DNA from 2 places in the Streptomyces sp. NPDC002926 genome. Region 2 is predicted to be linked to the other one. Evidence: riboswitches for the same ligand, from Rfam matches in the RefSeq annotation. Region 2 holds a riboswitch; the other holds the start of a gene.
The links. A riboswitch is a leader RNA that binds a small molecule or an ion and turns the genes downstream of it on or off. The one in region 2 is predicted to bind cyclic di-AMP.
Positions count from the first base shown of each region.

Region 1: it holds a riboswitch for cyclic di-AMP, as region 2 does, so the genes downstream of both, ACWDZ6_RS18600 (transglycosylase family protein) here and ACWDZ6_RS03260 (M23 family metallopeptidase) in region 2, are expected to answer to the same signal.

Region 1 is NZ_JBSFUK010000010.1:174,068-179,048, reverse strand. Features, by position in the region: gene ACWDZ6_RS18620 (Ppx/GppA phosphatase family protein) at 1-103, opposite strand, end outside; gene ACWDZ6_RS18615 (DUF501 domain-containing protein) at 100-696, opposite strand; gene ACWDZ6_RS18610 (FtsB family cell division protein) at 721-1,194, opposite strand; gene eno (phosphopyruvate hydratase) at 1,333-2,619, opposite strand; gene ACWDZ6_RS18600 (transglycosylase family protein) at 2,917-3,600, opposite strand; cyclic di-AMP (ydaO/yuaA leader) riboswitch at 3,604-3,786, opposite strand; gene ACWDZ6_RS18595 (transglycosylase family protein) at 4,053-4,943, opposite strand.
Region 2 is NZ_JBSFUK010000002.1:15,995-20,975, forward strand. Features, by position in the region: gene ACWDZ6_RS03250 (PrsW family intramembrane metalloprotease) at 1-1,265, shown strand, start outside; gene ACWDZ6_RS03255 (aldo/keto reductase) at 1,272-2,216, opposite strand; gene ACWDZ6_RS03260 (M23 family metallopeptidase) at 2,406-3,473, opposite strand; cyclic di-AMP (ydaO/yuaA leader) riboswitch at 3,485-3,640, opposite strand; gene ACWDZ6_RS03265 (PP2C family protein-serine/threonine phosphatase) at 3,856-4,981, opposite strand, start outside.

The DNA of each region.
Region 1 (4,981 bases), on a different contig from region 2:
TCCGCCGGTCCAGGTCGACCAGCTCGCCCGTCTCCGGGTCCGCGTCGGCGACGAGGAGGCGGATGGAGTTCGTACCGCAGTCGATGGCGGCGACCCGGGTCACTCCTTGTCCCCTTCTTCACCGGACACGACGTCCCCCTCTTCACCGGGCGCGACCTCTTCGCCGCCGGGCGCGACCTCTCCGCACGGCGCGACACAGGGGCCCTTGCGCCACCACTCGGGGAGCAGGGCGATCGCCTCGTCGCCCAGCGGGTTGACCCCGGGGCCGGCCGCGAGCGAGTGGGCGACCAGCACGTGCAGGCACTTCACCCGGTCGGGCATGCCACCCGCGCTGGGGAAGCCCTGCAGCACGTCGATGGCGTCGCGGCGCGCGATGTAGTCCTCGTGGGCGGCGCGGTACCCGGCGGCCAGCTCCGGGTCGGTCGCGAGACGGTCTGTCATCTCCTTCATGACACCGTTCGCCTCGAGCGTGCCGATCGCCGACGCGGCCCGCGGGCAGGTCAGGTAGTACAGCGTCGGGAACGGGGTGCCGTCCGGGAGCCGCGGAGCGGTCTCGACGACATCCGGCTGTCCGCACGGGCAGCGGTGCGCGATCGTGCGCAGACCGCGTGGCGGGCGGCCGAGCTGCTCCTTGAACGCGGCGATGTCCGCGTCGGTCGGCGGAGTGGGGTCGGTGGTGGGAGGGGGCGTTTCCATGCCTGCCTTGGTTCTACTTGACTGCTACTTGCGGTCGGCGTTGTCGACGCCGTCCCAGACGTTCGAGTACCAGGGGCGGTCCGCCGCCCCTTCGTCGGTACGGCGGCGCTCGGCGGCCTCCGGGTCGATCACCGTGTACCCAGTCTCTCCCGGGAGCACGAAGTGCAGGTGCTCGCGGGCCAGCCGCTCGACGTACCTGTCGTCCTGGAGGCGCGCCTTCTCGTCCCTGAGCCGCTCGACCTGCTGCTTGGCGTCGCCCATCCGGCGCCTCTGGTCCGCGATGTCGGCGCGCTGGGAGACGTACTGACGCATCGGGTACGCGAGCGCCACGACCAGCGAGCAGATCACCAGGGTCAGAAACGCCGCCCGGCCGGTGAGCCGGGAGCGGCGGTCCTGCCGGCGGTTCTGGGAGCGGTAGACGCGAGCCGCGGTCTGCTCGCCGAGCAGCCGCAGCCTGGTCGCGGTGGAGAACCGGTCCTGGTCCCCTTTGCGTGCCATGGTCTCGCCTCCCCTTTACGCGCATACGTCCCCGGACACGGTACGGGACCGCGACCGGGGACGCTTGGCTTCACTACGCCTTTGCGACCCATTCACTTCTCTGGATGCAAGGGCGAACGGCAGGGCCTCAGCCGGTGATCAGCCCTTGAAGCGCGGGAAGGCGGAGCGGCCGGCGTACACCGCGGCGTCGTCGAGGATCTCCTCGATACGCAGCAGCTGGTTGTACTTGGCGACGCGCTCGGAGCGGGCCGGGGCGCCGGTCTTGATCTGGCCGCAGTTGGTGGCAACGGCCAGGTCGGCGATGGTGACGTCCTCGGTCTCGCCGGAGCGGTGGGACATCATGCACTTGAAGCCGCTGCGCTGGGCGAGCTCCACGGCGTCCAGGGTCTCGGTCAGCGAACCGATCTGGTTCACCTTGACGAGCAGGGCGTTCGCGGCGCCGTCCTCGATACCGCGGGCCAGACGCTCCGGGTTGGTGACGAACAGGTCGTCGCCGACGATCTGGACCTTGGCGCCCAGCTTGTCGGTGAGGACCTTCCAGCCGGCCCAGTCGTCCTCGAAGAGCGGGTCCTCGATGGAGACGAGCGGGTAGGCCGCCACGAGCTCCTCGTAGTACTCGGTCATCTCGGCGGCGGAGCGGGACTTGCCCTCGAACTCGTACAGGCCGTCCTTGTAGAACTCGGACGCGGCGACGTCGAGCGCGAGCGCGATGTCCTTGCCCGGGGCGTAACCGGCCTGCTTGATGGCCTCGAGGATGAGGTCCAGGGCGGCGCGGTTGGACTCCAGGTTCGGCGCGAAGCCGCCCTCGTCGCCGAGGCCGGTGGAGAGGCCCTTGGTCTTCAGGACGGACTTGAGGGTGTGGTAGACCTCGGCGCCCCAGCGCAGAGCCTCGGAGAAGGACTCGGCGCCGATCGGCGCGATCATGAACTCCTGGATGTCCACGTTGGAGTCGGCGTGCGAGCCGCCGTTCAGGATGTTCATCATCGGAACGGGCAGCAGGTGCGCGTTCGGGCCGCCGAGGTAGCGGAAGAGCGGCAGGTCGGACGCCTCGGAGGCGGCGTGCGCGACGGCGAGGGAGACGCCGAGGATGGCGTTGGCACCGAGGGAGGACTTGTCCGGAGTGGCGTCCAGGTCGAACATCGCCTGGTCGATCAGGCGCTGCTCGGTGGCGTCGTAGCCGACGAGCTCCGGGCCGATCTGCTCGATGACGGCGAGGACAGCCTTCTCCACGCCCTTGCCCTGGTAGCGGTTCTGGTCACCGTCGCGGAGCTCAAGAGCCTCGAACGCACCGGTGGAGGCGCCGGACGGAACAGCAGCACGGCCCGTGCTGCCGTCGTCGAGGCCAACCTCGACCTCGACCGTGGGGTTGCCTCGGGAGTCCAGGATTTCCCGGGCTACGACGACGTCGATGGACGGCACGAGCATCTCCTTCTGGGATGTGACGCTGAGAATGCAGGGTCTCTTGGCCTTGCGACATGAGCCTAACCGGCTCCACGGCGTCGGTCGGCCGTTGCCCGCCCGCTGGGACGAAAAACGGCGCGAAGACTCGCGACGCAGGACAAACAGCACGTGAACTACCTGCGGGTAACGCCACGGGAGCCGACGGAGACACTCGCGGCCACCGGTACCGGCCGGGGACAGAACCCGGCCGGGGACAGACAGAACCCCGGCCCGGCGCGTACGGGGGAAGACGCGCCGGACCGGGGCGTTGGGGACCCGGGGTCAGCTCAGGTGGAGCTGCTGGCCCGGGAAGATCACGTCGGCGCGCTCGACGATGTCCTTGTTGAGGTCGAACAGCTTCTTCCAGCCGCCCTTGACCTTCTGGGTCTCGGCGATCGTGCCGAGGGTGTCGCCCGCCTTCACCTTGTACTCGCCGTCACCCTTCTTGAAACCCTTGGCGGCGGGCTTCGCGGACTTCACCGGGGCGGCGGGGCGCTCGGAGCGCGTGGTGGGGGCCTCGGCGCGCTTCGGGGCGGGCTGCGCCTTCTGCGTGGTGCCGGAGTCGGCGGAGCCGCCGTCGAAGGGGGTGTTGGACAGGCCGACGCCGCAGTTGGGCCAGGCGCCCTTGCCCTGGCCGGCCAGAACCTTCTCGGCGACCGCTATCTGCTGGGACTTGGAGGCCTGGTCGGCGGAGGAGGCGTACGCCGTGCCGCCGTACGCGGCCCAGGTGGAGGCCGAGAACTGCAGGCCGCCGTAGAAACCGTTGCCGGTGTTGATGGACCAGTTGCCGCCGGCCTCGCACTGGGCGACCCGGTCCCACTCGGAGGCGGTCGCGGCGGAGGCCGAGGTGGCGCCCATCAGCGGGGCGGCGACGACGGCACCGGTGACACCGGCGAGCGCGGCGATACGGGCAGTCCGATTGAAGGCGGCCGGGCGGCGGTGCTTGCTCTTGCTGGAAAACAGCATGGAACGACTCCTCACCGACGCCTGCGAGGTGAGCTGTCGGGTTCGGGCCAAGTGAGTTGCCCGGCCGCGCGTCGTGGCGCGCGGCTTCACCCCAAGCCGGTCCGTGGGCCGTTGCGTACTGCTCTCAACGGCCGGGCCCGGCACTTACCTTGGGTCCCCCGCTCCTGCCTTCGGCGCTCTGTGCGAACGACTGCTCCCCCCGACCGGCGGCAGGATTCGGCGTGACGGTCAGTGGTGCCCGCGGTGGCGAGCGGTTCAGACCGTAGACACAGCTCTCCCCGATGTTCAAAGACGAACATCGGGGAGAAATCGCCCATTCCGCCACTCGGGGAACTCTCGTTTTCGCAGGTGAGAAGCGGAACGACCCAATCAGGGGGGCGAGATATGTCAGTTGGGACAAAGAGACCCATGTCTCACTTGGTCAAACTCGGACATATATCCGCTAACTGCCGCTACCTCAGATCCAGATCGAGGCTCTGGCCAGGGTGGATCAGGTCCGGATCGATACCGACGGTCTTCCGGTTCGCCTCGTAGATCGCGGACCAGCCACCGGCCAGCTTCTGCTCGTCGGCGATGGCCCACAGGCTGTCGCCGGGGCGGACGGTGTACTCGCCGGGCACCGCGTCCGCACTGCCTGTCTTGCCGGCCTCGTCACGTGCCGCACCGTCACCCCGCGAGGCATGGCGGGCATCTTCGCGTTGATTGTCCGTATTGCCCGGCTCTGTCTCCTCCGGGGTGCCACGGTGCTTTCCGGTGCCGCTGTCGGCGTCGGCGTCCTGCCCCGTGCCCGGATCCGCCGACCCGGACGGCTGGGTCGACGCCTTGGGGGTCGACGGCGCGGAGGGGTCCGCGGACGGCTCGGCGGACTCGGCGGCCCCGGCGGAGGGCTTCGCGGTCGTGGCCGACTGTGCGGGAGCACTCTGCCCGGGCGACGGCATGGCGCCGGGGTCGACGCCCGTCGCGGCGCCGTCGTTGGCCAGCCCCGCGATCAGCGAACAGGTGGCCCACGCCTGCGGACCCTGCGCGTCGAGGACCTTCTCCGCGACCGCGATCTGCTGGGAGCGGCTCGCGAGGTCGGCGGTGGGCGCGTACGCCGTCCCGCCGAAGTCCTGCCAGGCCTCCTGCGTGAACTGCAGACCGCCGTAGAACCCGTTGCCGAGGTCGGCACTCCACATGCCGCCGCTCTCGCACTCCGCGACGCGGTCCCACGTGGCGGCATCGGCGGCGGAGGCCGACCCGGCGCCGAGCAGCGGGATGGCGATGGCCGATCCCGTCACTCCTGCCGCGACGACGATGGCCGGAGCCTGGCGGGGTCGGCGGTGTCGTCCGTTCCCGGAGCGCATGCGGTTGCCTTTCGCGTGACTACAGACGTGACAACAGC
Region 2 (4,981 bases):
TCGACGCCGTGCCGGAGCGTTCCCGGTGGCGTTACAAGCCGCGCCGCGTCTCCCGGCTCTGGCACAGCAAGGCGGTCAGGGCCGGAGTGCTGATCACGCTCCTCGCCCTCTCCGGCCTGGTGATCCTCGCGCTCGTACGCGAACAGACCGGAACCGAGGGCTTCCTCGTCGGCCTGGGCCTCGCCACCCTGCCCGTCCCGCTCCTGATGGCGGCCTTCCGCTGGCTGGACCGCGTCGAACCGGGTCCCTGGAAGAATCTGCTCTTCGCCTTCGCCTGGGGCGCCTTCGCCGCCGCTCTCGTCGCGATCATCGCGAACTCCTTCGCGACCCGCTGGATAGCCACCGCCACCGCGGATCCGGCGAGCGCCGACACCCTCGGCGCGACGGTGATAGCCCCGATCGTCGAGGAGAGCGCGAAAGCCGCCGCCGTCCTGCTCATCTTCATCTTCCGCAGACGGGACTTCACCGGGATAGTCGACGGCGTCGTCGTGGCCGGCTTCACCGCGACCGGCTTCGCCTTCACCGAGAACATCCTCTATCTGGGCAGCGCCTTCGGCGAGGACCAGGAAATAGGCACCTCGGGCCTCTCCTCGATGACCGCGGCGACCTTCTTCGTACGCGTCGTGATGTCGCCGTTCGCGCATCCGCTGTTCACCGTGCTGACAGGCATCGGCTTCGGGATCGCCGCGCTCGCCGCGCAGCGCCAGAGGATCCGCCGCGTCGCGCTGCCGCTGCTCGGTCTCGTCCTCGCCATGGGCATGCACGCCCTGTGGAACGGCTCGTCGTCACTGTTCGGCCCGCTGGGCTTCTACGGCGTGTACGGGGCCTTCATGGTGCCCGCCTTCGGCCTGCTGACCTGGCTGACGATCTGGACGCGGCAGCGTGAGCTGCGCACGATATCCGCCGAGCTGCCCGCGTACGCCGCGGCCGGCTGGCTGGCGGCGGACGAACCGCACGCGCTCTCCTCGATGCGGGCACGCACGATGGCGCGCGACGTCGCGCGGCGGATGCACGGACCGGCCGCGGCGCATGCCGTATCGGAGTACGAGACGTTCGCGACGTCCCTGGCCTTTCTGCGCCACCGGGCCCACCGCGGCGCGGCGGGCCCGGACTTCGTGGCGCGCGAGCAGGAGCTGCTGCACCACCTGTGGCAGCGCAAGGATCTGGCCGCGCCCGCGCTGACGTACGCGGCACGGGCGACGGGCCGGGCGTGGGTGCCGCCGCCGTACCGCGACTACGGCGGCTACAACCCGTACCGCTCCTAGGCAGCCCTAGGCGGACGCCGCCGTCAGCTCGGCCAGCTCCTCGGCCGTCAGCTCCAGGTCGGCGACGGCCAGCAGGGCGGGCAGCTGCTCGACCGTTCGGGCCGACGCGATCGGCGCGGCGACGGTCGGCTGCGCGGCCAGCCAGGCGAGCGCGACGGTCGCGATCTCGGCGCCGCGCGCCTCGGCGACCTTGTCCAGCGCGGCGAGCACGGCCACGCCCCGGTCGGTCTTCAGATGCTTGGCCGCTCCCTCGGCACGGGGGCTGAGCACCGTCGCATCCGGCCGGTACTTGCCGGTGAGGAAGCCGGACGCGAGCGCGTAGTACGGGACGGCGGCGAGACCGGCGCGGGCGGCCGTCTCCTGGCGCTCGCCCTCGTACGTCTCACGCGAGACGAGGTTGTAGTGCGGCTGCAGCACGGAATAGCGGGCCAGTCCCTCGCGCTCCGAGAAGTCCAGGGACGCCTGGAGCCGCTCGACGCTGAGGTTGGAGGTGCCGATGGCGCGGACCTTGCCCTCCTTCACCAGCTCGTCGAGGGCGGTGATGATCTCCTCGACGGGGACGGCCGGGTCGTCGAAGTGCGTGTAGTACAGGTCGATGTAGTCGGTGCGCAGCCGACGCAGCGACTCCTCGGCCGCGGCCTTGATCGTGGTGCCGGAGAGGCCCCTGTACCGGGGGTGCGCGCCGACCTTGGTGGCGACGACGATCTCGGAGCGGTTGCCGCGCCCGGCGAGCCAGTTGCCGATGACGGTCTCGGACTCGCCGCCCTCGTTGCCCGGCACCCATGCGGAGTAGGAGTCGGCGGTGTCGATGAAGTTGCCGCCCGCGGCGGCGTACGCGTCGAGCACGGCGAAGGACTGCGTCTCGTCGGCGGTCCAGCCGAAGACATTGCCGCCGAGGGACAGCGGAAAGACAGCCAGGCCCGAGGAGCCGAGGGTGCGGAGAGAAGTCATACGTAGATCAACAGCCGGACCGCGCCGCGCTATTCCGGGGTGCCGGAACCCGGGACCCCCGAACACCGAAGACCGGAACACCGAAAGCCGGAACACCGGGCCCCCGCTACGCGGAAACGCGGCCGCACGGACCGGCAGCCCTGGCGCCGGGGGGTGGGCGCCAGGGCTGCCGGGAACCGCAGCGCGTGATCAGACGGTGAGGCCCTTGCCCTGGAGCCAGGCCATCGGGTCGATGCCCGAGCCGCCGGGGGTGTGGACCTCGAGGTGCAGATGCGGGCCCGTGACATTGCCGGTCGCGCCCACGCGGCCGATCGTCTCGCCCGTCGTCACCTTCTGGCCCGCGCTGACGGACATCGACGACTGGTGGCAGTACCAGACCTCCGTACCGTCGTCGAGCTCCAGGACCGTGCGGTAGCCGTACGAGCCGGACCAGCCCGCAGACTTGACGGTGCCGCCGTGCACCGCCTTGACCGGCGTGCCCGTCGGGGCGGCGAAGTCCAGGCCGGTGTGGTAGCCCGAGGACCACATGGAGCCGGCCTCGCCGAAGGTGGAAGTGATCGTGTACGCGGAGGTGGGCAGCGCGAAGCTCTTGGCCAGGTTGGCGAGCCGCTCCTCCTCCGCCTTGGCCTTGGCGGCCTCGGCCTTGCGCTTGGCGGCCTCGGCCTTGGCCTCCGCCGCCGTCTGCTGCTGCGTCGCCTCCGCCGCGGCCTTCTCGGCGGCGACCTTCTCCGCGGCCGACTTCGCCTCGGCGTCCGCGTCGGCCTGCTGCTGCTCGGCCTGCTGGAGGATGCGGGCGCGCAGGGCCTCACCCGCGCCGCCCACGCCCGATTCCGTGTCTGCCCCGGCGCCGTCGTCCGCGGCGAGGGTCATCGTCGTGAGCGGCGAGGCGTTCACGTTCCCCGACTGCGCGTCGGCGTCGTCGGACATGAAGGAGCCCACGCCCGGCAGTGACTTGGCGTCAGGCAGTTTGTCCGCGATCGAGTCGGGAAGGTCCGGCAGCGATATGGAGACCGGCGGCTTGTCCTGCGCACTGGCCATGCCGCCCGCGCCGACCGCCGCGATCACACCGACGCCGAGCACCGTGGAGCTGCGGGCGAGTCCGCCGCGCTGCTTCATGACACGGTGCCGGCCGCGCACCGGACGGACGGAGTCCTCGGTGGGGTTCCATTCCTCCCATGCCCGCTCCGCTACTTCTTCGCCGAAGAAGTCGGATTGAAAGGGGGTTTCGGGGGCAGGGGCAGGTTTGTTGGACGCCACGGAGGCGTGCTCCTTTCCTTCCTTCTCGCCTACCGGGTTAGCTGACGGGTTCGGAGCAGGAAGGTCTCCTACGAGCGCTTCGACCGCGAAAAGAGCGGCAAAGTATGCCCGATTCACCCCAATTGGTGGTTCCCCGGTTCCCTTGCGGAATTCGGCGCGTGCGCACGGTGCCGTCTCTAGCGACGACTGGGACAACCGCGCTGCGTTATCGAACGTTAATAGACACCAGGGCCCGATTCCAAGCTGTTCCGACTGATCATTAACTTCATCGGCCAGGACTTACCGGGACACAAGCGGCCGGAATCGGGCGACTTGGCCGATGCGCGGACCACACCGCACTTCTGACGGTGCTTCACCTGTTATGCGGAGGGGTGTCCTTCGACTACACACGGTCGCGGCCCGACTCCTCCCGCTCCTCCTTGACCACAGGTACGGTCCCCCGACGCTCCGGTTGCCCGTCCGCCGGGCGGCTGACCGCCAGCAGCGCCATGTCGTCGTTGGTGCCGCCGCCCGTGTACCGGCGTACATCGTCGAGGAGCGCGTCCAGCAGCTCCTCGGGCCCGGAAAAGTGCCGGCCGCCGAGCCGCTCGCCGGGGTCGTAGAAGACATCGTCCGCGTTACGCGCCTCGGACAGCCCGTCGGTGTAGAGGAGCAGCGTGGCCCCGGCCGGGAACGGATACTCGTCCGCCAGATCCGGCAGGGTCCCCAGATCGCCCATCCCCAGCGGCAGCGCGTGCTCAGTCGGCTGCAGCCTGTCCACATCGCCGTCGGGGTACAGCACCAGCGGTTCCGGATGGCCACGGTTCACCACCCGTACCCCGGCCGCACCGCGCGGAACCTCGGCGAGTACGGCGGTGGTGAAGCCCTCGAACACGTCGAGACTGTCCCGCCGCGTGCCCTCGCGAGTGAGCGCCCGCTCCAGGCGTGCGGCGACACCCTCGAGTGATCTCTCCTGCTCGGCGGCCTCCCGGAACGCCCCGATGACCACGGCCACGGCCTCGACCGCCTCCATCCCCTTGCCCCGGACGTCGCCCACGACCAGCCGTACACCGTGCGGAGTGTCCTGTACGGCGAAGAGGTCGCCGCCGACGAGCGCGTCCTTGTGCGCCGCCTCGTACCGCGCGGCGATCCGCAGCCCACCGATCCGGTCGACGGGGGTGGGCAGCACGGCGCGCTGCGCGTTTTCCGCGATGACGCGGGCGGAGGCGAGTCGCTGCCCGCTGAGCCGTACGACCCGGTTGATGAAGAGCGCCAGGCCGGCGACGGTGATCACGGTGAACAGCTCGGTGTTCGCCGAGGTCTGGCTCAGAGTCCCGTTGTAGATGTGCAGACCCACCACACCGGCGACGGCGGCCACCCCGGTCAGCAGAGTGGCGAGCCAGGAGAAGAACGGTGCGGCGATCAGCGGAGCGGCGGCGAAGAGCGGGGACGCGGTGTACTCGGACGGGGTGAGGAGATCGAAGACCAGACCGCCGATGATCATCAGCGAGGGCAGTGCGAGGACAAGT